DNA from 2 places in the Bacillus sp. JJ1566 genome. Region 1 is predicted to be linked to the other one. Evidence: riboswitches for the same ligand, from Rfam matches in the RefSeq annotation. Region 1 holds a riboswitch; the other holds the start of a gene.
The links. Region 1 has a riboswitch for FMN ahead of V7112_RS06480 (ECF transporter S component). Riboswitches for the same ligand answer to the same signal wherever they lie in the genome.
Positions count from the first base shown of each region.

Region 2: another riboswitch for FMN. It lies ahead of ribD (bifunctional diaminohydroxyphosphoribosylaminopyrimidine deaminase/5-amino-6-(5-phosphoribosylamino)uracil reductase RibD); the one in region 1 lies ahead of V7112_RS06480 (ECF transporter S component).

Region 1 is NZ_JBALOP010000013.1:11,772-24,355, forward strand. Features, by position in the region: gene shc (squalene--hopene cyclase) at 1-418, opposite strand, end outside; gene V7112_RS06415 (DUF2515 domain-containing protein) at 494-1,636, shown strand; gene V7112_RS06420 (CBO0543 family protein) at 1,563-2,018, shown strand; gene V7112_RS06425 (hypothetical protein) at 2,043-2,201, opposite strand; gene V7112_RS06430 (DUF5392 family protein) at 2,217-2,663, opposite strand; gene ybaK (Cys-tRNA(Pro) deacylase) at 2,946-3,425, opposite strand; gene V7112_RS06440 (VOC family protein) at 3,440-3,835, opposite strand; gene V7112_RS06445 (VOC family protein) at 3,945-4,286, opposite strand; gene V7112_RS06450 (TetR/AcrR family transcriptional regulator) at 4,390-4,908, shown strand; gene V7112_RS06455 (YfiT family bacillithiol transferase) at 4,940-5,458, opposite strand; gene V7112_RS06460 (secondary thiamine-phosphate synthase enzyme YjbQ) at 5,595-5,990, opposite strand; gene V7112_RS06465 (zinc ribbon domain-containing protein) at 6,015-6,218, opposite strand; gene V7112_RS06470 (TIGR01777 family oxidoreductase) at 6,279-7,169, opposite strand; gene V7112_RS06475 (nuclease-related domain-containing protein) at 7,275-8,054, shown strand; gene V7112_RS06480 (ECF transporter S component) at 8,665-9,237, opposite strand; FMN riboswitch at 9,399-9,528, opposite strand; gene V7112_RS06485 (LLM class flavin-dependent oxidoreductase) at 9,646-10,647, opposite strand; gene V7112_RS06490 (Nramp family divalent metal transporter) at 10,844-12,094, shown strand; gene V7112_RS06495 (Na+/H+ antiporter NhaC family protein) at 12,206-12,584, shown strand, end outside.
Region 2 is NZ_JBALOP010000004.1:8,978-21,561, forward strand. Features, by position in the region: gene V7112_RS03280 (D-alanyl-D-alanine carboxypeptidase family protein) at 1-824, opposite strand, end outside; gene V7112_RS03285 (superoxide dismutase) at 1,077-1,955, opposite strand; gene V7112_RS03290 (DUF2935 domain-containing protein) at 2,259-3,071, shown strand; gene V7112_RS03295 (hypothetical protein) at 3,119-3,535, opposite strand; gene scpB (SMC-Scp complex subunit ScpB) at 3,610-4,200, opposite strand; gene V7112_RS03305 (segregation/condensation protein A) at 4,203-4,958, opposite strand; gene V7112_RS03310 (YjcZ family sporulation protein) at 5,182-5,271, shown strand; gene V7112_RS03315 (DUF309 domain-containing protein) at 5,583-6,110, shown strand; gene V7112_RS03320 (GNAT family N-acetyltransferase) at 6,122-6,499, opposite strand; gene ribH (6,7-dimethyl-8-ribityllumazine synthase) at 6,678-7,145, opposite strand; gene V7112_RS03330 (bifunctional 3,4-dihydroxy-2-butanone-4-phosphate synthase/GTP cyclohydrolase II) at 7,185-8,354, opposite strand; gene ribE (riboflavin synthase) at 8,369-9,025, opposite strand; gene ribD (bifunctional diaminohydroxyphosphoribosylaminopyrimidine deaminase/5-amino-6-(5-phosphoribosylamino)uracil reductase RibD) at 9,030-10,124, opposite strand; FMN riboswitch at 10,308-10,495, opposite strand; gene V7112_RS03345 (peptidylprolyl isomerase) at 10,953-11,387, opposite strand; gene V7112_RS03350 (DUF1002 domain-containing protein) at 11,581-12,450, shown strand; gene lysA (diaminopimelate decarboxylase) at 12,502-12,584, opposite strand, start outside.

The DNA of each region.
Region 1 (12,584 bases):
TTGGCCACTTTTGTTGCCCTGTTAACGAGAGCATAAATTTAGTAAACATATGGATGTTCTTAAGTCCGCCATTTTTTACAATAAAGGATTTCGCACGTTTCATTTTTGGATCAGTCTTTTCGATATATCCCGAATAGAGCAATGCATAATATGCCTCCACAGTCGTAGATACATTTCCATCCCCTTCATCATAGAAAAGCTTCCATGCACCATTCTCTTCCTGCCGAGTTAAAATCCGTTGTGTTAATTGTTGAATCAATTTCTCATCATTTATTTCAAGGCTTCTTAATAAGATAATCATATAACAATCCGTCGAAATGCCTGTTTCAAAGGGATATTTCCATGCTCCATTGGATGATTGGTCCTTCCTAATGGTGTCGATTAACTGCTGCAAGCCGTCATTCACCTTGTCTAACATTCGTAACCTCCCTTCAGCCTACTCCCATACATATTCACTGTTAAGCAAGAGCATTCATTGAGGAGGTCAACATTAATGTGCAAACTCTTTAAAAAGAAGAAACATCCACTCTCTGAATCTCTATTACAGATTAAGAAAGATTTAAAAAGGCTCCAAAAGCGACCAGTATATTTGCCGCCACTTACTTTGGAGGAACAGCAACTGATTCAGCAAATTAAAAGGATGACGAGGAGTCTGAATCTGAATAATGTGACGAGGACAAAAGCCTATCTGGATTTCTATCTTGCCCATCCTGAAATCCATTGGGCATTCCTTGGACATATGGTGTCCCGTAATGGTGGTTGGAATATGACGGATTTAAAGGGTGGACAGCTTTCAAGGCTATTAACAAAAAAGGAAGCGCAAGTCTATTTTTCATTTTTGGAACGTGGAAATTGGTTGATATTTCAGGATGCCTTCCCACAATTTTTACTCTATAAAGCAAGTAAACTATATCAGCAAAATTTGTTTTACCTTCTCCCTCACTTTCATGTTTCTGTTTTTATGGAATCAGTGTGGAACGATTTTTGGGTGAGGCAAGATACGTATACACTTACAGTCGCTCAAATTATTAATGAGCAAAGCTATCTTGAGGACCGAGTGATTTCAAATTCCCAATATAAAAAGGAAGTCTTTGATACGTTGGAATTCAAACTTCAGGATTTATTGGCTTTAAATCATATTTTATTTCCGTTATATGAAAAAGGGAAAATTTATTTTATCGGTCAAACCCTCCATCAATTTAAAAGCGTTCGTGAACGCATATTGTTAGGAAAACGTTTATATTCTATCTTATTTGCTGATAAAAAACGGCTCAAATCAGTTGAAAACTGGGCAAAGAAAGTTCAACATTCCGGTTCAAGAAAGGATTACTGGCCGCATCTTTTTAATAATGTCGATGAGGGACTACCTGGATTCTTATTGAAATCACGTGTGAAATCCTGTGAACTAACCAAAGGTTCTCCGAGAATATACAGTCCGAGTTTAGAGATGGTTTGGCAAAATAGAAAACATAAGGCTGCTGAGATTGGGGATTGGTTCAAGGATTGGGAAATCATTTATTATCTTAAACGCGATAAAGAACTAGTGGATGGAGAGATTCTTCATGAATACTGTAAAACCCTTGAAAAACTTGAACTCGCAGCGATTGCCAAAAAAGCCATTTCGCTTCGGGAATAATTCTGCGCTTATCGTCACCATTTTACTCGGATCCTTAATTGGAACATATTTAGACCTATATTATGTTGGAAAAGGTTTCTACACTTTTCCGGTGCGTCCATTTCCTGATGTTTTTTCGATTCATGTGGGCTTTACACTTGTTGGTTTGCCATTTATTTTAGTTGTGTTTCTTTTTATTTGTGAAAAATTGAGTGCTGTAGGTAGGATCAGTGTTGTACTTTTCCTTGCGTCAATCATGACGGTTAGTGAAAAACTTTCCGAATCGTTTGGCTGGTTTCTTCATGATCCCTCCTGGAGTCACATAAATTCACTCATTGGATATACAATTTATCTGTCAATTATGCTAATTGTCTATTCTTTTGTCAGCATGAAAAAAACCTGACTCATATCGAGTCAGGTTTTTCAATTACGATCCTAAAGCAAGCTTACTCCTTTTTTTACAAAGGGTTGCATTAACACCCTGGTTTTGTAGCTGTAAAAGGATTTGGTGGATCGTTTTTCTAGGCTTTGCTTTTTTCACAGTTCCTTTGGCCTTTAACTTTACTTCGTCATTAGAGGGTTTCATTATGATATAACTCCTTTAGGAATAAAGATTTCGCTTTTCTCTCTGTTTTTCCTCATTTAAAAATTCAATGAAAAAGTGTAAAGTAAGCTTTGGTTGGTTTTGAAGACGTGCAATATAGTCTTGCTGGCGTCCAGATGTTAACACATCACTCTTTTTAATTCTTTTTATAATATATTCAGAAGAAATGGCTTCCATTTCCTTCTTTTTAAATTTCGCTTCCTTTGATAAGGCGAATCCAATTGCGCCAATGATGGAATAAATAAGAAGTGAAGGAATAGCTTCTTGTGTAAACGGCATGAAAAATAGCATAAACACTAAGTTAATAAGTGAAATTATGATCAATGGAAACGACCAGAACATGTATTTAGATGTTTTCATCATGATCGGTGCAATTTTCTTGTGGAGCTGCTCAAGCTCCTTTGTGATAAACACAGGCAAATTCCTTGTTGTGATAAAATTCATTTTAAACTCCCCTTCCTTTTTGATGGATGAGAAAAGGCCTATATCACGATTGATATAGGCCAAAAAGAGCGAAAAAGACCTATACCATGTTTTGGTAAGGTCTTGCTAACAACGTTAAAAGTTGCCAACAAAGCCGAGAGATTGAACCTCTGTATTGACGACTTTGCTGTTAAAGCTACTCCCCTTAAGATATCCAGTTATTATATACTTCTAGTTTAACATATAGCTTGGGTTCTAACAACTTAAATGATCAATCCCAATGGGAATAGTAGGAGGAGAACCTCATTCTTTAATTATTCCTACAATTTTACCGTCTGTTGCCATTAGTAAATCAGCAACCTTTAACTCGACTTGCATACCAATTTTTCCAGCGCTAACAATGATCCTGTCAAGATTCGAAGCGTTGGCATCAATAAATGTAGGGTATCCTTTTTTCATACCGATTGGGGAACAACCGCCTCTTATATATCCCGTGAGGCTTTGGATTTCCTTTACTGGTACCATTTCAACTTTTTTAACTTCAGCAACTTTTGCTGCTTTTTTTAGATCAAGCTCTTCTTCCACTGGAATTACAAACACATAGATGTCTTTTTTGTTTCCTTGGGCAATCAATGTTTTATAAACTTTTTTAGTGTCTAACCCTACCTTTTGGGCAACAGATATTCCATCTATTTTTCCATCATTGGTTTCATATGTATAGATCTCGTAATCAATCTTTTTAGAATCTAAAATTCTCATGGCGTTTGTCTTAGATTTTGACATTGATAGGCCTCCTTTTATTTTTGAAAACCCAAAATAGTTTGCTTTCGTTCTTCTTTTTCAGATTCATTTTGGTATTCAAATAATCCAATTCTATTTCCCCAGGGGTCCGAAAATGTAGCCCATTTTACTGGGACCTCTTTCCTTGAATGTATTTCGAAGGGCTCTATTTGTAAATCCCGGGTAAGTCTTTCACGCTCATTTTCAAGATTGTCTACCCCTAATCTTAATGGACCAGAACCAACTGAGGGAATGCCTTCAGCAATCTGAAGCCAACAGCCGGGAAGAATCTCCCACTCTGCAAACCCATCATGAGGAATAAAATCAGGTTTTTTCTGAAGTAGCGTTTCATACCACTTTTGTCCATTAGAAATGTCTCTGACGCGAAACTGAAATGTCATTTCGTAAATCAAATAAAATCCCCCTCCATTATTTTATCCATAGGTATTCTCTAATCAAATCTTGGATTCCTCTTTTTTATTAATAAAAAGCAGACAGCCCTTTGACTGCCTGCATTAATTATTATTTTTCTTTTGTAAAATCTAGAATACGAATAGGGTTACCAGAATTGTCTAAATATATGGCATATCGTCCTGGTGGAATGTCGTGTGGTTCCCTTACAAACTTAAGATTGTCTTTATTCTTATTGTAAAACTCATCTACACTATCGACTAAAAAGACTCCACCTGCAGACAGCCCTTCGTCTTCATCTTCAATCATAAGACGAATATCTGTGTTTGGTAAATAGATGGCTGCAGTATGCTCCCCTTCCCTCCAAGCTTCTTCAAACCCTAAGTTTTCACGATAAAATGTAAGAGATTCTTTCAGGTTTTTTACCGGGTGATACAAAAATAGTAATTTCATATCTCATCCTCCTCAATTAGGTAATTTATTTATGTATTACGTAAGTTGATTATGTTAAGCGTAATTCATTTACGTTTCTCTGTCAATATGTTATTATCATGATATGAAAGAGTGGATACCAATACCAGGAACTAATAAAGATACAATACTAAAGGTCGCTTTAGAGGAATTTAGTAGCAAAGGATTTAAAGCTGTTAATATCACAGAGCTCGCTGAAAAAGCAAATATGACAACTGGTGCTATTTATCACCACTTCGGGTCAAAAACAAAGCTTTATGAGGTTATTCGTGCAGAAATGGAACAAAGGATTATAGACAGAATGGAGGGTGCAGTATCTCTATTTGAAGATACATCTAGAAAAATTGAAGCTGCAATGCTAATTGGATTAGATTTCGCAGTGAAGGCAAGTATTTGTCGCTTACTTTGTGAGGAATCTCCAAGAAGAAATAGTGATAAGGTGGAATCTTTATTTAATGAAATCATTTCTGAATCCCCCCTACCAATTTATATAATTGTTACTGCTTCATGGAGATCGATCTTGAAATCACTTGCAGAAGGTGAAATCACACTTGAACAAGGAAAGCATTTAATTAAATGGATGTTTATTAAGGAAACAAATTAAGAAAGCAATGCTGGTTGCATTGCTTTTACATTTACCAATTTTTATTTTTCACTAAAGTCGTAATATGCGCTAGATGATGATTCCCATGCCATGCACAGAATCCTAAAAAGACGCCCAATTCCATTTCTCCGCCTTCTGGGTGGACATATGATAATTGGAAATCATCCATCGAAAAGTTTTGTAAAAGTGTAACCCATCGCTGATGGACACCATTAATGATTGCTAATGAAGCATCGACTGGTAAAGCTGAATCGGATAGCTCTGCCCATTTCGTTTCATCATAGGGTTTAATAACCGGAGTGCTTTCTGTAACAGCTAACTTAAAACGAATATACGAATTCATCGATGCATCCGCAATATGGTGAACAACCTGGCGAAGTGTCCAACCTCCATCGCGGTATGGTGTATCGAGTTGTTGATTTGTTAACCCCTCGACAGTTTCCTTTACTGATAATGGTAAAGTCTCAATTTCTTTTATCCAACTCGAAACTAGTTCTCCTGTCAAATCTCCTTCAAAATGAAATTCACCTATCGGATAACGTTCATCCATTCTTGTTCCCCTCCTAGAATTTTGAATAATTAAATACTTACTATTATTTTAACAAAAGGTTGGGAAAATTTCTGTATACAGATTCTATTGACATTTGAGGAACGGAGAAAAGGCGAATCTTTTGGGATTCACCTTTTTACATGATTTTTACATAAAAGGTACGAGTTCGCGGACCATCAAATTCACAAAAATAAATTCCTTGCCACGTACCTAGAAGTAAACGACCATCTGAAATAATAACATGTTGCGATGCCCCGACAGTACTTGCTTTCATATGGGCTGCTGTGTTTCCCTCCATATGACGGTCAAGGTCATGATACCAGGGATACACTTCATCGAAACGACGAATCATGTCACGTTTTACATCAGGATCCGCATTTTCATTGATCGTAATTCCAGCCGTTGTATGAGGGCAATAGACAATCAATACTCCCTCTCTACAACCACTTTCATTAACAACAGCCTGAGCTTTATCCGTTACATCAATCATTTGGTCACGTACATTCGTTTGTAAAGTGAACTTTTGTAGCATGATTTGTAAATCTCCTTATTCAAATTATCCAAAGAATAAATCAAGTATGTTTGATGCAGTCGAAGAATTCTTATTATAAAACTCAGAGTACCCACAGTTTTTACAAAACACCACAGTAAAACGATTATTTTGAATATCTAACATTTTTGTTATGCCAGAGCCCGTCATTGAAACATCCTTCGTCCCTGCATTGGTACTTCCACATTTAACACAGCCTTTTCCTTGCATAAAATCCCCTCCAAATTTTCCTTTTAACACTATTCTTTACGAATTTATAGGAAAATAGTTTCAATTATTTTTTGTAATTTGTGCAAGTGCTTCGTCGATTGTTGGATATGAAAACAAAAATCCTTCCTTTTCAAGACGTTCTGGAATTACCCATCTACTTTTTAAAATTAATTCCGTTTCTGTTCTTATAAAAATTGCGCCCAGTTCAAGAAGCCAAACTGGTGCTGGCAAGCCTATATTTCGATTGTAAGCTTTTCGGAGACTTTTCATCAATTCGTGATTAGTAATTGGATTAGGAGTTGAGCAGTTAAAGACTCCTCTTAGATGGTTGTGATTCCGAATGTAAAGAATAATATTGAACAAATCCTCAATATGAATCCAACTGAATTTTTGAGTACCTGGCCCCTGGATTCCGCCAAGACCAAAACGAACCAGGTTTTGATATGGAATCATCACACCACCACCTGCTCCAAGCACGATAGAGATTCTTAGGGCTATCTGTCTAATATTCTCGAAATGATAAGAAAAAAAGGCTTCCTCCCAACTTTTTGCAACCTCCACTGAAAAACCGGTACCGATTTCGCCTTCTTCTTCTGTCATTGGTCTATCTTCCGCGTGTCGATAAATGGTTGCTGTGCTGGAATTAATCCATATTTTCGGCGGATTTTTGCAATCTTTGAGAGCATCACCCAATATTTTTGTAGTCTCCGTTCGTGAGGTGAAAATTTCTTGTTTGTTTTTTTCGTTGTATCTGCAATTGACAGATTTTCCAGCAAGATTAATAAGCATCTCAGAATTCTCGAGTGCTTCCATAATTCCGTCCCTATCATCCCAAGTGATATTTGGTGCATTTCTTGAAATGACTTTAACATCATAGCCAAGGTCAGAAAATTTTTTAGAAAAATAGGTACCTACAAAACCTGTACCACCCGCTAGTACGATCTTCTTCATACCCGCACCCCCCTCTTATATTCCTATCATTAGTTTACCATTATCTGGTGCTGTTTGAGAAAAAACAGTATAATAGATTCGAAACTATTAGAAAGGTTGTGGGGTATGATATTCAAACAAAGAACTGAATCCATCAACATCAAAATAATGAAGACCCAAGATGCTCGAATGGATTTAAACAATGCAGACAAGCAGTATTTTTTAAATCAAATTAAGGGTTATGAAGGAGAACTGTTATTTGATTCATTCACAGAAAAACTAGAATGTGATTGTTTGGTTTTAAATGATTTATTGCTTCAATTTAATAACACTACATTTCAAATTGATACCCTGGTAATTACACCTGAGATACTCTATATCTTTGAAGTGAGAAATTACGATGGTGATTTTTATTACGAATCGGACCGACTTTACAAGAGACCTAAAGTAGAAAGGAACAATCCTCTCATACAACTTCATCGCAACGAATCCTTACTTCGACAAATGCTCCAAAGTCTAGGATTTACAATACCCATTCAATCATATGTTGTTTTTGTAAATCCCGCCTTCACTCTTTACCAAGCACCACTCAATACACCGATTATCTTCCCTACACAACTAAATGCATTTTTTCAAAATCTAAATAAGTCTACTACAAAATTAAATAATAAACATAAAGTACTTGCAGAAAAACTGGTTTCATTGCACATACCAGAGTCTCCGTATAGTCGATTGCCTGAGTATACTTATGAGCAGTTTCGGAAAGGGATGTGTTGTGGGAAGTGTGGAAGTTTGTCGGTCGAGGTTGATGGAAGAAATGGTGTTTGTATTAGATGTGGTCATGTGGAATTAGTTAATGATGCAATAATAAGAAGTGTTGAGGAACTGAAACTTTTTTTTTCCTGAATATAAGATAACAACGAATTTGGTTCAAGAGTGGTGTCAAATTGTAGAGTCGAAGAAAAGAATCCAAAGAGTCCTTGATAAGAATTATAAAATGATTAGAAACAATCGTTGGACATACTATGAATGAGTGATCGTTTTCATAGACATTTTTAATAAAACTTACTAGCTTTTTTCCTTGAGAGCCGGTTATCAGAGACATTTTATAAATAGACTAGCTAGATTTTGTCTTTGAGAAGCAGTGTCAGAGACAATTAGCCGATGAAATTGCTGGTGTTTGTCCTCGAGAGCCGGTCTCAGAGACACTTCAAAAGTGGACTTACTATATTTTGTCTATGAGAAGCAGTGTCAGAGTCAATTAGCCCATGAAAATGCTGGTGTTTGTCCTCGAGAGCCGATCTCAGAGACAGTTCAAAAGTGGAGTAACTAGCTCTTGTCTTTGAAAAAATGTATCAGAGACAGATAACCGACGAAATTACCTTTATCTGTCTTCGAGTCACAGTCTCGCGGACACTTCGAACTCCCAAACCCTAAAATTATCTTTGAGATATTTTGTAAGAACCCAATATAACCAAAAAAGCACCCGCTCGCGGGTGCTTGCCTATCAAATCATTTATATTGAAGCTTGTTTATTAATCCACGGATGTAGACGTGCATATAATAACATGAAGATGACTGCTACGATCAATCCTTTTAGTAAGTTAAACGGAAGGATTGCGTAAACCACCATTTTGAGTGTTTCTGGTGATGACATTGCCGGAATATTCAAGAAGAAGTTGAATGCCGGTAGGAAAACATAGTAGTTAAGAACACTCATGATGATTGCCATCATAGCTGTACCGCCAATTAATCCGATGGTTAAGCCTAATTTTGTTTTTAATAGTTTGAAAATGTAGTAGGTTGTTAAGACAAAAATAATCCCTGCAACAAAGTTTGAGATATGGCCGACGGGTACGCCTGTTTCACTTCCGGTGATGAAATAATCAATCATGTTTTTGAATAATTCAACTAAGATACCGGCCCCCGGTCCAAAAATTAATGCAGCGAGTAATGCTGGAACATCGCTAAAATCGACATTCAAAAAGCTTGGGAATGTTGGCAATGGGAAGTTGAAAAACATTAAGATGTACGAAATGGTACTCAACATTGCAATTGCCACAAATTGACGTAAAGGTATTTTCTTCATTTTTTCTTTCCTCTCCTCTTTTGTCGATCCACCTCAAAAGAAGAAAGGTTCGGCTTTTTAAGCAATACTCAAATAAAAACCCCCAAGAATGGCTTCTTGAGGGAGTTAAAGGTATGCTTAATAAACGTTCAATCATTGAAAAATTTTCGAACGCGCAGAACCTCCATCTTCTCCCATCCAGACTATACTGTCGGCTTTGGAATCGCACCAAATCCTGCCTTGCGGCTCGCGGGCTTAGAGAGTAATCTCATCACCGCCGGTCGGGATTTTCACCCAGCCCCGAAGATAGATCAATATTTAATTTCACTTTATTCTATCAAGATTAATAAATAATGTGAAGCAATTTGCTTACAATTGCCCAAATTCTTAAAAATATAAATTTCTAAATCAAAAAATGATTTAGAACACTTACTTACCATCTACAACTTCTTTTAAAATCTCATATGAACGCTTTTGTTTATCCGGATCATAGATGTAAGATACGGCCATAAGTTCGTTGACATTATATTTTTCTTGGAAGCTTGTTAATTGATTGCGAATGGATTCTTTACTGCCTAACAATGTGACACTGGACATGGAGCTGGCCATTTCTTTTTCTGGCGGAGTCCAAAGTTCATCCATGTTATCTACTGGTGGTAGCAATGGATTTTGTGTACCACGAACAATGTTTAAGAAAAATTGTTGCATCGTTGTGATTTCCCGTTTTGCCTCTTCGTCTGTTTCCGCAGCAATTACATTTAAGCAAACCATCATGTATGGTGAGCTTAAATATTCAGATGGCTCAAAACGATCACGATAAATGGAGATTGCCTCTTCCATAAACCTTGGTGCGAAATGGGATGCAAATACATAAGGAAGACCTAATTTTGCTGCCAAATAGGCTGAATCCGTTGAAGAACCTAGAATGTAAATTGGAACATTTGTCCCTACTCCGGGATAGGCTTTGACATATCCTTGATGCTCCATCGGTCCAAAGTAAGTGAGCAATGCATTTACATCATTCGGAAAAGTATAAACAGATTCATTATTAGAGCGTCTTAATGCACTTGCTGTCATCATGTCAGTTCCAGGAGCTCGACCAAGCCCTAAATCAAGACGATCTGGATAAATGGTGGCCATTGTCCCAAATTGTTCAGCCACAACTAATGGTGAATGGTTTGGAAGCATTACACCTCCAGAGCCAACTCGAATTTTTTCAGTATGCTCTAATGTATGTTTTATCAAAATGGGGGTTGCTGAACTAACAAGTGTTGGTGAATTGTGATGTTCGGCAATCCAATATCGTGTGTATCCCATATTTTCTGTTGCTTGTGCTAAATCAATCATGGCGTCAATTGCGTCTTTTTGATTCTGCCCCTTCCGAATTGGCGCAAGGTTTAGAACAGAGACTGGTATATTTATATTTGTCATTTGTAAGCATCCTTTCTTCCGTTAGCTATAGTACCATCTTATCAATTGTGAGAGGAGAAACAAACCATCTTGCTTGGGTGAATGTCCCTAGAAAAATTCAGACTAATAGACCAAGTGGATTTTTACGATATATGATATAATCGTAAAACGCCAAACTTTCATAATAGTATGACAACATCACAGAGGGGGTTACTTCATGTCAAATCTTAATACGCCAATACAGGCACCAAATAGTTTTAAGAAAAAAGTGGCTATGATTGGGCCTGGTATGGTTGTAGCGGCTACCGGCGTAGGAACTGGTGATCTTGTAGCAGCATTGGTTGCAGGGGCAGGCTTTGGTCTTGTATTTGTTTGGGCTATTGTTCTTGGTTCTATTTTTAAGCACTTTTTAAATGAAGGTGTAGGACGTTACCACCTTGCTACTGGTAAAACGATTATTGAAGGCTGGCAGAAAATGGGCAAATGGGCTACTGGTTATTTCGGGGTTTACTCTGTTATTTGGGGATTTGTGTATGGAGCCGCAGCTACATCTGCATGTGCTCTAGCGATGACCGCGATGTTTCCCATACTTCCCTTTTGGGGGTGGGCCGTTATTCATGCAATTGTAGGATTCGCCCTCATTTGGGGTGGTCGTTACCTTTTATTTGAAAAAATAATGATGGTTTTAATTGGACTAATGTTTGTAACAGTAATTGGTTCTGCAGTACTATTTTTTCCTAATATTGGTGAGTTATTGAAAGGCTTTGTTCCAACCGTTCCTAAAGGTTCCTTTATGCTTACACTTGGACTTATTGGTGGTGTAGGTGGAACAATTACGATGGCCTCTTATGGTTATTGGATAAAAGAAAAAGGTTGGAAAGGAAAAGAGTGGATTCCAATGATGAGACTGGATTCAAAGGCAGCGTATTTTATGACTGCGTTGTTCACTCTTTCGCTTTTAATAGTAGGAAGCCAGTTTCTCTATGGCTCTGGAATTGCTATTCAAGGAGAACAAGGGTTATATCAATTATCAGAGATGATTGGAAATAGATTTGGAAGCGTGTTTACATGGCTTTTCTTAATTGGGTTCTGGTCTGCGGCATTTTCTTCGTTATTAGGGGTTTGGAATGGAGTTCCTTACCTATTTGCAGACTTTGTACGACTTATGAAAAAAGAACAAAATCGTTCTGTAACTGAAAAAGATCCTGCTTACCGAGCTTATCTAGCGTGGCTCACCTTCCCTCCAATGCTTCTTTTATTTTTTGGAAAACCCATTGAACTAATTATTTTATATGGTGCACTTGGAGCTTTGTTTATGCCTTTTTTATCAATAAGTTTACTATGGCTACTTAATTCAAAACGTATTGGAAAAGAATTCAGCAATAATGTTTTGTCAAATATCGTTTTAGTAGCATGTCTGGCCTTATTCGGTATTTTAGCCATTCAACAATTAGTAGGATTATTCTAAGTCTCACAAAGCACTTTCTTCAAGGAAGTGCTTTTTTATGTCTAAAATACTCCCCTCCAAAATGGGTCATACTAACCAAATGAATATTTCTGCATATTGGAGGACAATGGTTTGGAACATACATGGCTCTCTCTAATTCCTTTTTTAATCGTAATTGGTATGGCGATTTGGCTGAAGGATATTTTACCTGGTCTTGTTTTAGGATTATTAGTTGGCGCAATACTTGTTACATCTGATTTATTAGGCGGAACTGGGCAATCGATTACATATATTGTGACAACTTTATCAGATCCAACCAATATTAAAATCGTAAGCTTTTTATATGTGTTTGGTGGTTTAGTTGGAATGATGAACATCGCCGGAGGTATAAAAGGATTTACGGAATGGATTGGGAAGAAAATTAAAAGTGAACGAGGACTTCTCGGTTTAATTTGGTTCACCCTCCCTTTTACCTTTATGATGCCAATGTTTCGGATTATGATGATTGGTC
Region 2 (12,584 bases), on a different contig from region 1:
TTCACTAGATTATAAGTTTCGAATGCTCCATTAAACATATTCATATGATCATTCCAGTCATCAGAGGCATTAATCGTTACTGCAATTAAATTTACGCCATCCTTTGATGCCGTAGATACTAAGGTCCGTTTTGCCCTTTTTGTATATCCTGTTTTTCCACCAGTGCTATACGGATATAGCTTCGTAAGCAGCTTGTTTTTATTTCTCCAAACCCGATCCCATTTTTCAGTTGGATTTGGAGCACGGTGTACCTTTGTACCAGCAATTTCCCGATATTTTTCATTCATCATCGCATATCTCGTTAGAATCGCCATATCGTAGGCCGAAGAAAAATGATTCTCATGATCATCTAAACCATGTGGATTTGCAAATTCTGTATTTTGCATACCAATTTCTGCGGCTTTTTGGTTCATCAGAAAAACAAAGCCCTCTAGGCTTCCGCCAACATGCTCAGCAATCGCAACTGCACCATCATTACCTGAGCGTAACATTAATCCATACACTAAGTCCTCAAGCTTTATTTGCTCATTTGGCTTAAGGTATAAGGAAGAACCTTCTGCACGAACAGCATTATTACTTACTTTTACCATTTCGTTCAGTTTTCCTGATTCAATGGCGATAATGGCTGTCATGATTTTTGTAATACTAGCAATTCTCATTCGTTGATGGGCATTTTTTTCAAATAAAATTCTACCAGACTCTTGCTCTATTAAGATTGCACCTTTCGCACTAACAGAAAGTGCACTCGCTTTTTGAGGAAGGAAGCCTATGAGAACCATAACAATGATGATAAGCGGAAAAAATTTTCTGCGAAAAAATGTCATTCGATCCCCGTCCCTTTTGCCGTTTTGTAAAAGTGTATGCAAAACATGTCCAACTATATGAATAAAAATTTGAAAAGCGAAAGCGCCTTGTTCAGAAACGAGAAAACTGGAGACTCCGACTAAGAGGCGTTCTTTGCCTCTGCCGGAGGAGTTGAAGTTTCTCGAGTTTCTTGGCGCTGCAGCTAGACTACAAAAAATATATGAAAAAAACACAAAAAAACTGACCAACGCTTGGTCAGCATAAATTATGATTTAATATTGCTTCCATTGAAGTTTTGATGCTTCATTAAATCGATGTTCTACTTCATTCCAATTAACAATATTCCACCAATTTTTCACATAGTCGGCACGAACATTTTTATATTGAAGATAATAGGCATGTTCCCAAACATCTAGAACAAGTAATGGAATCGTATCCCATTGGGTCATGAATTGATGACGTTCTGCTTGTAGAATTTCTAGGTGACCCGCTCTTGGTGACCAAACCAAAATAGCCCAGCCTACTCCTTCCACCTTATTTGCTGCTTCACTGAAATGTCTCTTAAAGACTTCAAAGCTGCCAAAATCCCTATTAATCTGGCGTAGCAATTCACGCCCTGGCATACCTCCACCCTTTGGCTTCATGACATTCCAGAAAATCGTATGCAAATAATGACCTGAACCATTAAAGGCTGCTTCCCTTTCCCAATGCTTTAATAGCTCATAATCACCTGTATTACGAGCCTTTTCCATCATTTTTTCAGCCTTGTTTAAACCGTCAACATAGCTCTTATGGTGCTTATCATGATGAAGTCTCATAATTTCTGTTGATATATATGGCTCTAATGCATCATAGTTATATGGGAGAGGCGGCAAAGTATGCTGTCCAATTCCAACCCTTCTCATCTCCTGAACTTCCTCAATATCATCGGATTGTTCTGCAAATCGTAATCCAGTATGATAAAGATTCTCTACCTCTGTCTGCAACTCAAGCAAACTAGTCGGCGTTATCTCTTCCCCAATAGAATCAAGGTAATTTGAAAAATTCGTTAGTTCAGTTTGAAGGTCTTCATTCCGTTCATTTTCAAATTGCTTTTTTATTTCCAAAAACCATTTCTTCACATCTTCCACATAAATTTCAGGACTGCCCATCATAATCCTCCCTCAGAATCAAATGCGCCTTGGCGTATTTGCGCCCGATTTTTTTTCGAGCGTGCTCGAAAAACTTCCTTTGAAAAATCGTGGCATCCGCCGGAGGCTTTAATATTATTTAGTCGGGGCAGCACCCCGACTGAATAATGTTAATCGTCATTATCGTATGCAATTTACCTATTTTCGTGACTCTCACATGAACAATTGAAACCGTGATTCACCTATGATTCCATTTTCACAAACAGATACTATAGAAAACTTGGCGAATGCTTATTTTCGCATGTAATTAAGGAGGTAGACAAAATGAATCGCTCATTTCATGAGGAAGCATTATTTGAAACTCAGTTTTGGATGCAGGTACTAGGTGACCATAGTCGGTTTTTACATGATTCCTTAGCACCGAGTGAAAAAGAAAGAATTGGGAAAACGGAACAATTTATCATAAGCTTTGATCGTTTATTGGATTCGGCAAGAGGACCTTTAGAGCCAAATCAAATCATCACAATTATCCAGGAAGGCAGAACTGCTGCAGAACAGCTTCGAGGGTTAAAATTAGATATTTTAAAAAATCAATTAGTTGGAAAAGTAAAAATCGGCCTTTCCCCTTCCTTTATTAATCATATGGTTAATGAATTAGAGGAATGGCTGCGTGTATCTCACTTTTTAGCGGAAGGTAAAAATGTACCATCAACACACGCACTTCATCATCATCTTATTTGGCTATTAGATGCTGCAGGACATGCGGGTGGGATTGTATCAAACTTAGACCGTGTAGAAAAGGATTTACTTCAAAAAAGCGAGAAATTTATGAAGGAATGGGAGGATTTTTACCTAAAAGCAGTAGAAATGGTTGGTTTCTTACGTACGAGCCAATATGAGTTCCCTGCACTTACCAGATTTAATAATGATGTAGAAATAGAAATGAAAATTTTTAAAGCCTTCTTGGAAGAATTAGAGGAAATGGAATTAAATAAAGAGATTTTAGGTGTCATGACCCCGCTCATGGCCGACCATATGGCAAGGGAAGAATGCTATTATTTAATCAAATTAGCTAACTCGACAAAAGAAATCAATCAACCAAATTGTGACCCCACAAAGCCACGGGTTCAGGAATAAAAAAAATCCCCAATTGAGGATACTGAATAACAATTGGGGTTCGTTTATTATGCCTGTTGGATAAATTCTAATGGTGATTTTACTTCATAGCTATTTTTGTGATGCAGATGTGTAAGAATTTCTTTTAGTCTATCAAATTGAATCTCTTTAAAATGCTCTTCAAATTGCTTTTGTTCATTTAAATATATACGTTTCCGATGACGATACTTAGGATTTTGCAGTAAGCATACAAGTGCTACAAGATCCTTAAAATAAACCTCTTTTGTATCAATTTTATAAACTGGGTCTTCGGTAAAAGGAGTAAATGATGTAAATTGTTCATCAAAATAACGTAAATAAAGTACTTGTAAGGTCCTTTCCTCCCCATCTTCCACAAATGTTACTTCAGACTGGTTAAAAAAGTCCTCAAAAGTATTTTTCAACGTTTTTTCAAGTTCAAATCCACTACACTTTTTTATTAACACAGTTCCACCCCACTCGCCACGATTTTCCATATAGATTATCTACATATTACCATAGTTAGCATATGTAAGGTGAATTATTTTGAATCTTCGATCGTTTCTTGGAATCTCTCAAAAAAGAGGTCTGCTTCCTCTTGAATATAGTCTTCATCCACTTTTTCAGGAAGTGGAGGCAATTCCTCCAATGTCTTTAATCCAAAATACTCTAAGAACTCTTTCGTTGTTCCATATAAAATGGCTCTTCCTGTACCTTCAACACGCCCTACTTCTTTGATTAGCGCTTTTGCCACTAATGTATGGATCGGTCTTTCCGTCTTCACTCCACGTATTTCTTCGACTTCTGCACGTGTTATCGGCTGACGATAGGCAATAATCGCAAGTGTTTCTAATGCAGCCTGTGATAAGGAGGTCGAAGTAGGTGACTCTACTAGTTTTTTCAAATAACCGGCATGTTCTTTTTTTGTTGTTAGTTGATAGGTTCCAGCAACCTCAACTAGATTTATGCCACGGCCTGTTTGTCTGTACTCATCCTTTAAGTCATTGACAATGTCCAAAACCGTTTTTTCATTTAATTCTAAAACCATTGCCATTTGTTTTAATGTCAAACCTTCGTCTCCAGCTGCAAAAAGAAGCCCCTCGACAATGGCTTTCCAATCTATTAATTTCATTACTAAAAATCCCTTTCCATACTCGATATATAAATTTCTGAAAAATTGTTCTGCTGTTCAATTAACAAAACATTTTTTTTCATTAATTCAAGAAGCGCAAGGAATGTGACAACAATATGATTTTTATCATGGTATGGGAAAAGCTCTGTAAATTTCTTTTTTCCACGATATCCCTTTAGTTCATTAACAATTTCTTCCATTCTTTTTTCGATAGGTATTTCTTGTCTTGTGATTCTTGTTGATAACGGCCTTTGCAATTTTTTTCGACGCATGAGCTTTTGAAATGCTCCAAGCATGTCATAGATATTCACATCTAATGAATAATCAATGGTGACATCCTTAGTAAATTCGCTTAGATCACTTGGAGGCTTTGTAAACAATTGGGAACGTTCTTCTTCTAGAACTTTCAGATCTTCAGCAGCATTCTTATATTTGCGGTATTCAATCAGGCGGTTCATCAGATCTTCTCGAGGGTCTTCTTCATAATCAAACTCTGAATCTCCTTCGATAAGCTCTTCCTCTTGTTTTGGAAGCAACATTTTACTTTTAATTGCTAAAAGTGTCGCAGCCATAACAAGGTATTCACTTGCAATATCTAATTGTAATTCTTTCATTGCATGTATATATATTAAGTATTGCTCTGTAATTTCTGCAACTGGAATGTCGTAAATATCAATTTCTAATCGATTGATTAAATGTAAAAGAAGGTCTAATGGACCCTCAAAAGAGTCAATTTTTACACTGTAATGTAAATCCATGCTCATCTCACCAAAAATACCCTTCTTGACAGTTTCATATCTTTTTATTTTAACACAATAATTAGTATAGAACATAATTTACATTCAAGCCACAACTGGATTTGCATATTTGTCCCAAATATTTTTCAGAAAAAATAATATTGCTATGGACACCCGCCCACACAAGAACTAGGAAAAGTCATACTATAACTGTGTAACCAAGAATATTAAGGAGGTATTATAAATGGGTGACGGATGCAACTTCGGAGGCGGATTTGCCTTAATCGTAGTATTGTTTATTCTTTTAATTATCGTTGGTGCTGCTTGGTTTTAAAAACGAAATGCATAAGCGCCTTGGAAGATGAACATCGACTAAAAACCGCCACGTCCTGTGGCGAACGTCGATGTCAGCACATCCTGTGCAAGTCCGACATGCAAAAGTTCTGTGACAAAAAAGTCGCTCTTTGACTTTTCTTGCCACAGGCTTTTTGACCTCGAGGGGCTAGGCGCTGCAGCTAGACATTAAAAAACTAAAATGACGATAGAGTGTTCGGCATTTGCTGAACACTTTATTTTTTCCATGTTGTGGGAACCGTTAATATGTTAAACTACACTTACATAGTGTTAAAAGGTGTGTGATCCCACTTGTTTCCACAAGCATTTATTGATTATTTAGTTCATTTTCACTGTGACCGTGACTATTTTGAATGCCATGAAATATTGGAAGAACATTGGAAAGAAGATCCTGTTCCTGAAAGAAAACCATATTGGGTAGGTTTAATTCAGATTGCAGTATCACTTTATCACTATCGCCGCGGAAATATCGCAGGTGCGCTCAAAATGATGAAAAGTGCTCTTACGATCTGTAAAGATCAGAAATCCGAATTAGTTCAATTAGGATTTAAGGTTGATGAGATGATCGAAGTGTTACAAAAGGAATTTCATGATATTGAAATTGGTACACCCTATGAAAGTATAGATTTACCATTAACAGATAATCTATTGGCAGCATGTATTTCCAAAGCTACTCGAACCGGGAAATCATGGGGAGAAGCAAGTGACTTATCAGATGAGGAATTAATTCACAAACATACATTACGAGACAGAAGTGATGTTATTGCAGAACGACAAAAACAAATCATTTTAAAACATAAAAAACGAGACAATAGCTAAAAAGGACAGTCTTATGACTGTCCCTCTTCGCATTTTTCATCCTCTGAGAAATCACATTTCTCAAAAAAAGCTGCTGTATGTTCATTTGATCGTAATTCACGATCTGGAAAATGCTCTTTTAGTGCCTTCACCATCTGTTTACCAATGCCTTGGTATCGATGGGATGGATTCACACAGATATGTTGAATTTCTACAAGATTTCCGTCATGGATTGTTGTTCCGATAATTCCTACAATATCTTCTTCTTTCCATAAGAATAGCTGCTGTGTGTCATCTTCATCATATTGCTTCATCGTTGCTTGCAGGTTCTTTAGGTCCTTTTCGGTCGGCATAAATGAAAGAAGCCCCATTGCGATTTTCTCATAATTCTTTTTATAACGAATTAACATATAAATCCCTCATTATCGAAAAACTTTCCAAATAGTATTACCATTATTACTTTTGGACTAAGCTTCATACATTTATTAAGAGTACCATTATCCTTGTTTTTTTTCCATAGTCTTTTTGGTATACCCTTAAATTTAAATTATATCCAAAATTTACTTAATTTATACAGGCTCTCGTGAATTATTCGAATGAACGTGCTAGATTCGCCATTTCAATTGCAGATACAGCAGAATCCCATCCCTTATTCCCTGCTTTTGTTCCAGCTCTTTCAATTGCTTGTTCAATTGTATCAGTTGTTAAAACACCAAACATGACAGGTTTTCCAGTCGCCAGTGCAGTTGATGCCAATCCTTTTGCTACTTCGTTACAAACAAAGTCATAGTGGGATGTAGAGCCTCTAATAACAGTACCTAACGCAATCACAGCGTCATATTTGCTTGATTCAGCCATTTTTTTAGCAATTAAAGGAATTTCAAAGGCCCCTGGAACCCAAGCAATTTCAACATCCTCATCTGCAACCCCATGTCTTTTAAGCCCATCAAGTGCGCCTGTTAATAATTTTGCTGTAATGAATTCATTAAATCGAGCTACTACAATCCCTACTCTTAAGCCTGTGCCAACTAAATGTCCTTCATAAATTTTATTCATCTTTATCCTCCTGTGTTATCGGTATTTGTGTCTATTTTTTTAAAAATGAAAAATATGCCCTAATTTTTCATTGCTTACTTTACCTTCAATTTGAATTGGAATACGCTGAACTACCTCTAAATTATATCCCTCAAGCCCAGTGATTTTTCTTGGGTTATTCGTTAATAGCTTCATTTTCTTTATTCCTAAATCTCTAAGAATTTGAGCACCGATACCATATTCCCTTAATTCTGGTAAGGTTCCAAGCTGTTCATTATTTTCGACGGTTTCATCACCTTCTACTTGGAGTTTGTAGGCACGCATTTTATTTATTAAACTAGCGCTTCTACTTTGTTGACGCATATATAAGAGTACTCCTGAACCCGCTTGCTCAATTTGGTGTAATGCAGCATGAAGCTGTGGTCCGCACTCACATCGCTTAGAACCAAATACATCTCCAGTTAAGCATTCTGAATGGACTCTCACTAATGTTGGTTCTGTTTCACTTATCTCACCTTTAACAAATGCAACATGTTCCTTTCCATCAATGAGACTAGTGTATCCAATCGCTTTAAAGTCTCCATATTCAGTCGGCAATGAAACTTCAACTTCTCTTTTCACCAGCTTTTCCTTCTGATTTCGATAACGAATTAATTCTTCGATCGTAATCATTTTTAGGTTAAATTCATCTGCAATCTTTCGTAAATCATGAACCCTCGCCATGGTTCCATCTTCTTTAACTATTTCACAGATTACTCCAGCTGGTTCTGACCCACAAAGGGCGGCTAAGTCGACTGCTGCTTCTGTATGACCGGCCCTTCTTAGTACTCCCCCTTCCTTTGCAATTAAAGGAAAAACGTGTCCAGGTCTTTTGAAGTCTGATGCTTTTGATTCTGGGTTAAGCAGTTCAATAATTGTTGTTGAACGTTCAATTGCACTGATACCTGTTGTGGTGGTTTTATGGTCGATACTTACTGTAAAAGCAGTTCCATGCGGGTCCGTATTATGCGCAACCATTGGTTCTAGATTTAATTTTTTCGCTAATGACTTTGTAATAGGAGTACATACGAGTCCACGTCCATGCGTGATCATAAAATTAATAACCTCTGGTGTTGCTCTATCAGCAATTGCAATAAAATCTCCTTCATTTTCACGATCTTCATCATCACATACAATAATTACTTTTCCTTGTTGTAGGTCGGCAAGTGCATCTTCAATTGAATCAAACATGATTGTTCCCCCTTTTATTTAAAGCCGTTTTCTTCTAAAAAGCTTGCGGTGATCTTTGATTTAGTTGATTTTTCATTTACCATGGATCGTTGCATAAATTGGCTTACATATTTCCCAAGCATGTCACATTCAATGTTTACAATGTCTCCTACACCTTTTTTATGTAAAATTGTTTCTGTTAGCGTATGAGGGATCAACGAGAGAGTAAACGTATTTTCTGTAAGTCCAAAAATGGTCAAGCTTGTCCCATCTACTGCAACAGATCCTTTATAAATCATAAACTGTATAAGTTCTTCGGGAATTTCGATTTCATAATACACGGCATTCCCCTTCGGTTCTTTTCGGACGATTTTTCCGATGCCATCCACATGCCCAGAAACGATATGCCCTCCAAAACGTCCATTAGCAGACATTGCTCTCTCAAGATTAACGGGATGATTTCGGTGTAAATCACGCAATGACGTTGAGTTAACTGTTTCAGGCATTACATCAACTGTAAAACCATCAGATGTAAATTCAGTCACAGTTAAACATACTCCATTGACCGAAATACTATCGCCTAAATGCACATCCTCTAGAATTTTTTTAGCCTGAATCACCATTTCAACTGAGTCCTGTGATCCATTCATCGCCTTAATTTTCCCGATTTCTTCTACAATCCCTGTAAACATTTTTTCACCTTATCTTTCGTTCTGCTACGATTTTAACGTCTTCACCGAGTTGTTCAACAGATTTAATTGTAAATTGTAATGCATCATCGATGGATTCAATTCCCGTTCCACCAATCGATGTGGGGGCTAGTTTTCCACCTACTAATTTTGGTGCGAGATAGACGATAAGTTGATTAATTGCCTTTTCCTTTAAGAAGCTGCCATTCACTTCTGCTCCACCTTCAACATAAATGGAGGAAATACCTTCTTCACCTAATCGGGCAAGTATGGTGTTGATTGAGATTTTCGACTCCTGTAATTGGATAATCCGAACACCATTTTTACCGGAGAATTCATTCATTTTCTCCTCGTTTACTCGATTAGAAACAATAATCCAAGTTTCTGCCTTGCCGTCGTTAACGACTTGTGAGTCAAGAGGTGTTCTTAAAGTCGAATCCAAGATGATACGAACCGGATTTTTACCTGTGCCATTCGGAAGCCTTGTTGTTAAACTAGGATTATCAACAAGCACAGTATTAACCCCGACAAGAATACCATCATGGATACTTCGATATAAATGGACATCATTTCTTGCTGCCTCACCAGTTATCCATTTACTTTCACCAGTAACTGTTGCTGTTTTCCCATCAAGTGTGGTGGCTGACTTTAAGGTTACATAAGGGATCTTTTTTTCTAAAAAATGATAAAAGACTGCGTTTAATGCATCAGCTTGTTCCTTGCATACCCCTACTTCAACTTCGATTCCGGCTGCTTTTAATTTGGCAATGCCTTTTCCAGCAACGAGTGGATTGGGATCTGTCGTTGCGATTACAACCCTTTTCACATTATTCTCAACTAGTAGATCCGCGCATGGTGGAGTTTTTCCATGATGACTACAAGGTTCTAATGTTACATACGCAGTTGCATTTTGTGCCTTTTCTCCAGCCATCCTTATCGCATGTACCTCGGCATGAGGTTCTCCGGCCTTCAAGTGTGCTCCAATCCCTACAACTCTTCCGTCGTTAACAATGACTGCACCAACTACAGGGTTTGGGGTTGTTTGGCCGACACCAGCCTTCGCTACATTTATCGCTAAATTCATATAATCTTGATCTCTCACGTTATCTGCACTCCTTTCTATTTATCATGTACTTAATTCGGGGATTTCATCTATTTTCCAAAACAAAAAGACCTCAGGAAAAAATCCGGGGTCTTGGTCGATGTTATTTAAGCAGCAGATTATGTATTTTTTACCCAACACAAATAAAGGTATTATGGGCAAATTTTCTTCACATACCGTACTAACATCCTTCTCCCATCCAGACTTTAACTGTCGGCCTTGGATTCTCACCAAGTCCACCATTTTAAATGAAATCACTCATGGCATAGTGCCTATCGGAAAAAAATATGCTGATATTAAAATGGGTCACGGGCTTAGAACAATTGTTCATCACCGTCGGTAAGGAATTTCACCTAACCCCGAAGGAAAATATTTAATTCTTTTAGCGATGTAAAATAGTATAACATAAAGTACTCTTATTTTGTCGAATTTAATACTTTACGATACAGATATGTATTTTTGAATTCATATGGAATGTTTAACTATGCGATAAACAGCCAAAAAATAACTCCCCAGGCAATCGCCACAAAAAGCAGAACAAATAATACTGTCCATCTTCCTTTACCCATTTCGTTTCACCTCAAGAATCATTATAAGACAAAGAAAAAGACACAACAAGATAGACATGTTGTGCCTGAATCAAATGCGCCTTGGCGTATTTGCGCCAGATTTTTAGGCCCACACGATGTGGGTCATGAAGACGTTGCCACAGGATGTGGCGTCTTTAGTCTTCGATCTTACTGCTCGAAAAGTTACCTTTGAAAAATCGTGGCATCCGCCGGAGGCAGTAACATTATTCAGCAGAAGTTTGACTTCTGCTGAATAGTATTACTCTTCCCAAACTTTAACTTCTTTCATTACGTCACCCTGTTTAATACGATACACAGAATCCAGTCCTTCAATTACTTGACCAAAAACAGTGTGTACACCATCTAAATGAGGCTGTGACTCATGCACAATGAAAAATTGGCTTCCACCAGTATCTTTTCCTGCATGTGCCATAGATAATGATCCTGGTACATGTTTATGTGGATTTCCTTCTGTTTCACATTTAATTGTATAACCTGGTCCACCAGTTCCATTTCCACGCGGACAACCACCTTGTGCGACAAAGCCCGGAATGACACGGTGGAATGTTAGGCCATTATAAAACCCTTCGTTTGCAAGCTTTTCAAAGTTTGCTACAGTTCCAGGTGCTTCATTTGAATATAACTCAATTACAATTTTTTCTCCATTTTCAAATTCAATGCTAGCTTTTTTCATTTGAAACCTCCACTTATTTTCTTTCGTCCATATGTATTGAACAGGTTCATTTTACTATAAATGGGTGGAATAATCCAATGTGAAAGGAGGCGTTTTTCATAATAGAGGTCAAATAGATATTTTTAGTAACGAATATTGTATAATATGAACGATGGATAACCTAGTTTTTGAATAATTAAAGGAGGAACCTAGTTTGAGATATAGATTTATACTCTCGATTTTACTTGTGTTTTCACTCATTTTTCCATCACTTAGCTTCGCAGACGCTGCACCTGGAGATGTGATTATTACACTTGGTGAAGACCTAACCGAAACTCAAAAAGAAACAATCCTAAAAGAAATGAACGCACCTGAGAACCCTCAGATTGTCGTTGTCACAAATGCGGAAGAACATCAATACCTTGGAAGCTATATACCAAAAGCAAGAATCGGGAACAAAGCCCTATCATCTGCTTCGATTACCATTGGGGAAAAAGGTTCTGGGTTAGATGTAACAATTTCAAAACATATCACTCTAATTACAGAAGAAATGTATGCTAATGCATTGATTACAGCCGGGGTGAAGGATGCAAAAATCTATGTAACTGGACCTTTTGATGTTTCCGGAACAGCAGCATTAACCGGAATTATTAAAGCTTATGAGATTTCTTCAGACAAAGTAATACCTGAGGATGTTAAGCAGATTGCTAATGAAGAAATGGTTGAAACCACAAAATTAAGTGAGAAATTCGGGGCTGAAGATGCTGCAGCCTTAATGGCAAAAATTAAGGATGAAATAGCTAAAAACGCACCGAAAAACGATGAAGAACTTCGTACCATTATTGTAAATGCTGCAAACGACTTGGGTATTACGTTAACAGATGCTGACATAGATCGACTCATGAACCTTTTTAAAAAGCTAATGGAACTTAATATCGACTGGAATCAGGTTGGAGAACAATTAAATTTAGCTAAAGAGAAGCTAACAAATTTTCTTGAATCTGAAGAAGGGCAAACCTTTTTGGATAAGGTTAAAGAATTTTTTATAAACCTAATTGACGCCATAAAGAATTTTTTCAAATAATGAACATAATGAAAACCCACGAATTCAAATTCGTGGGTTTTCTAGTTCGATTTATTCGATAACTTTTGATTTTAATGGAATGTCCAGTCTTACTAAATCCTCATAGCTCTCACGTTGGACGACAAGCTGCGCTT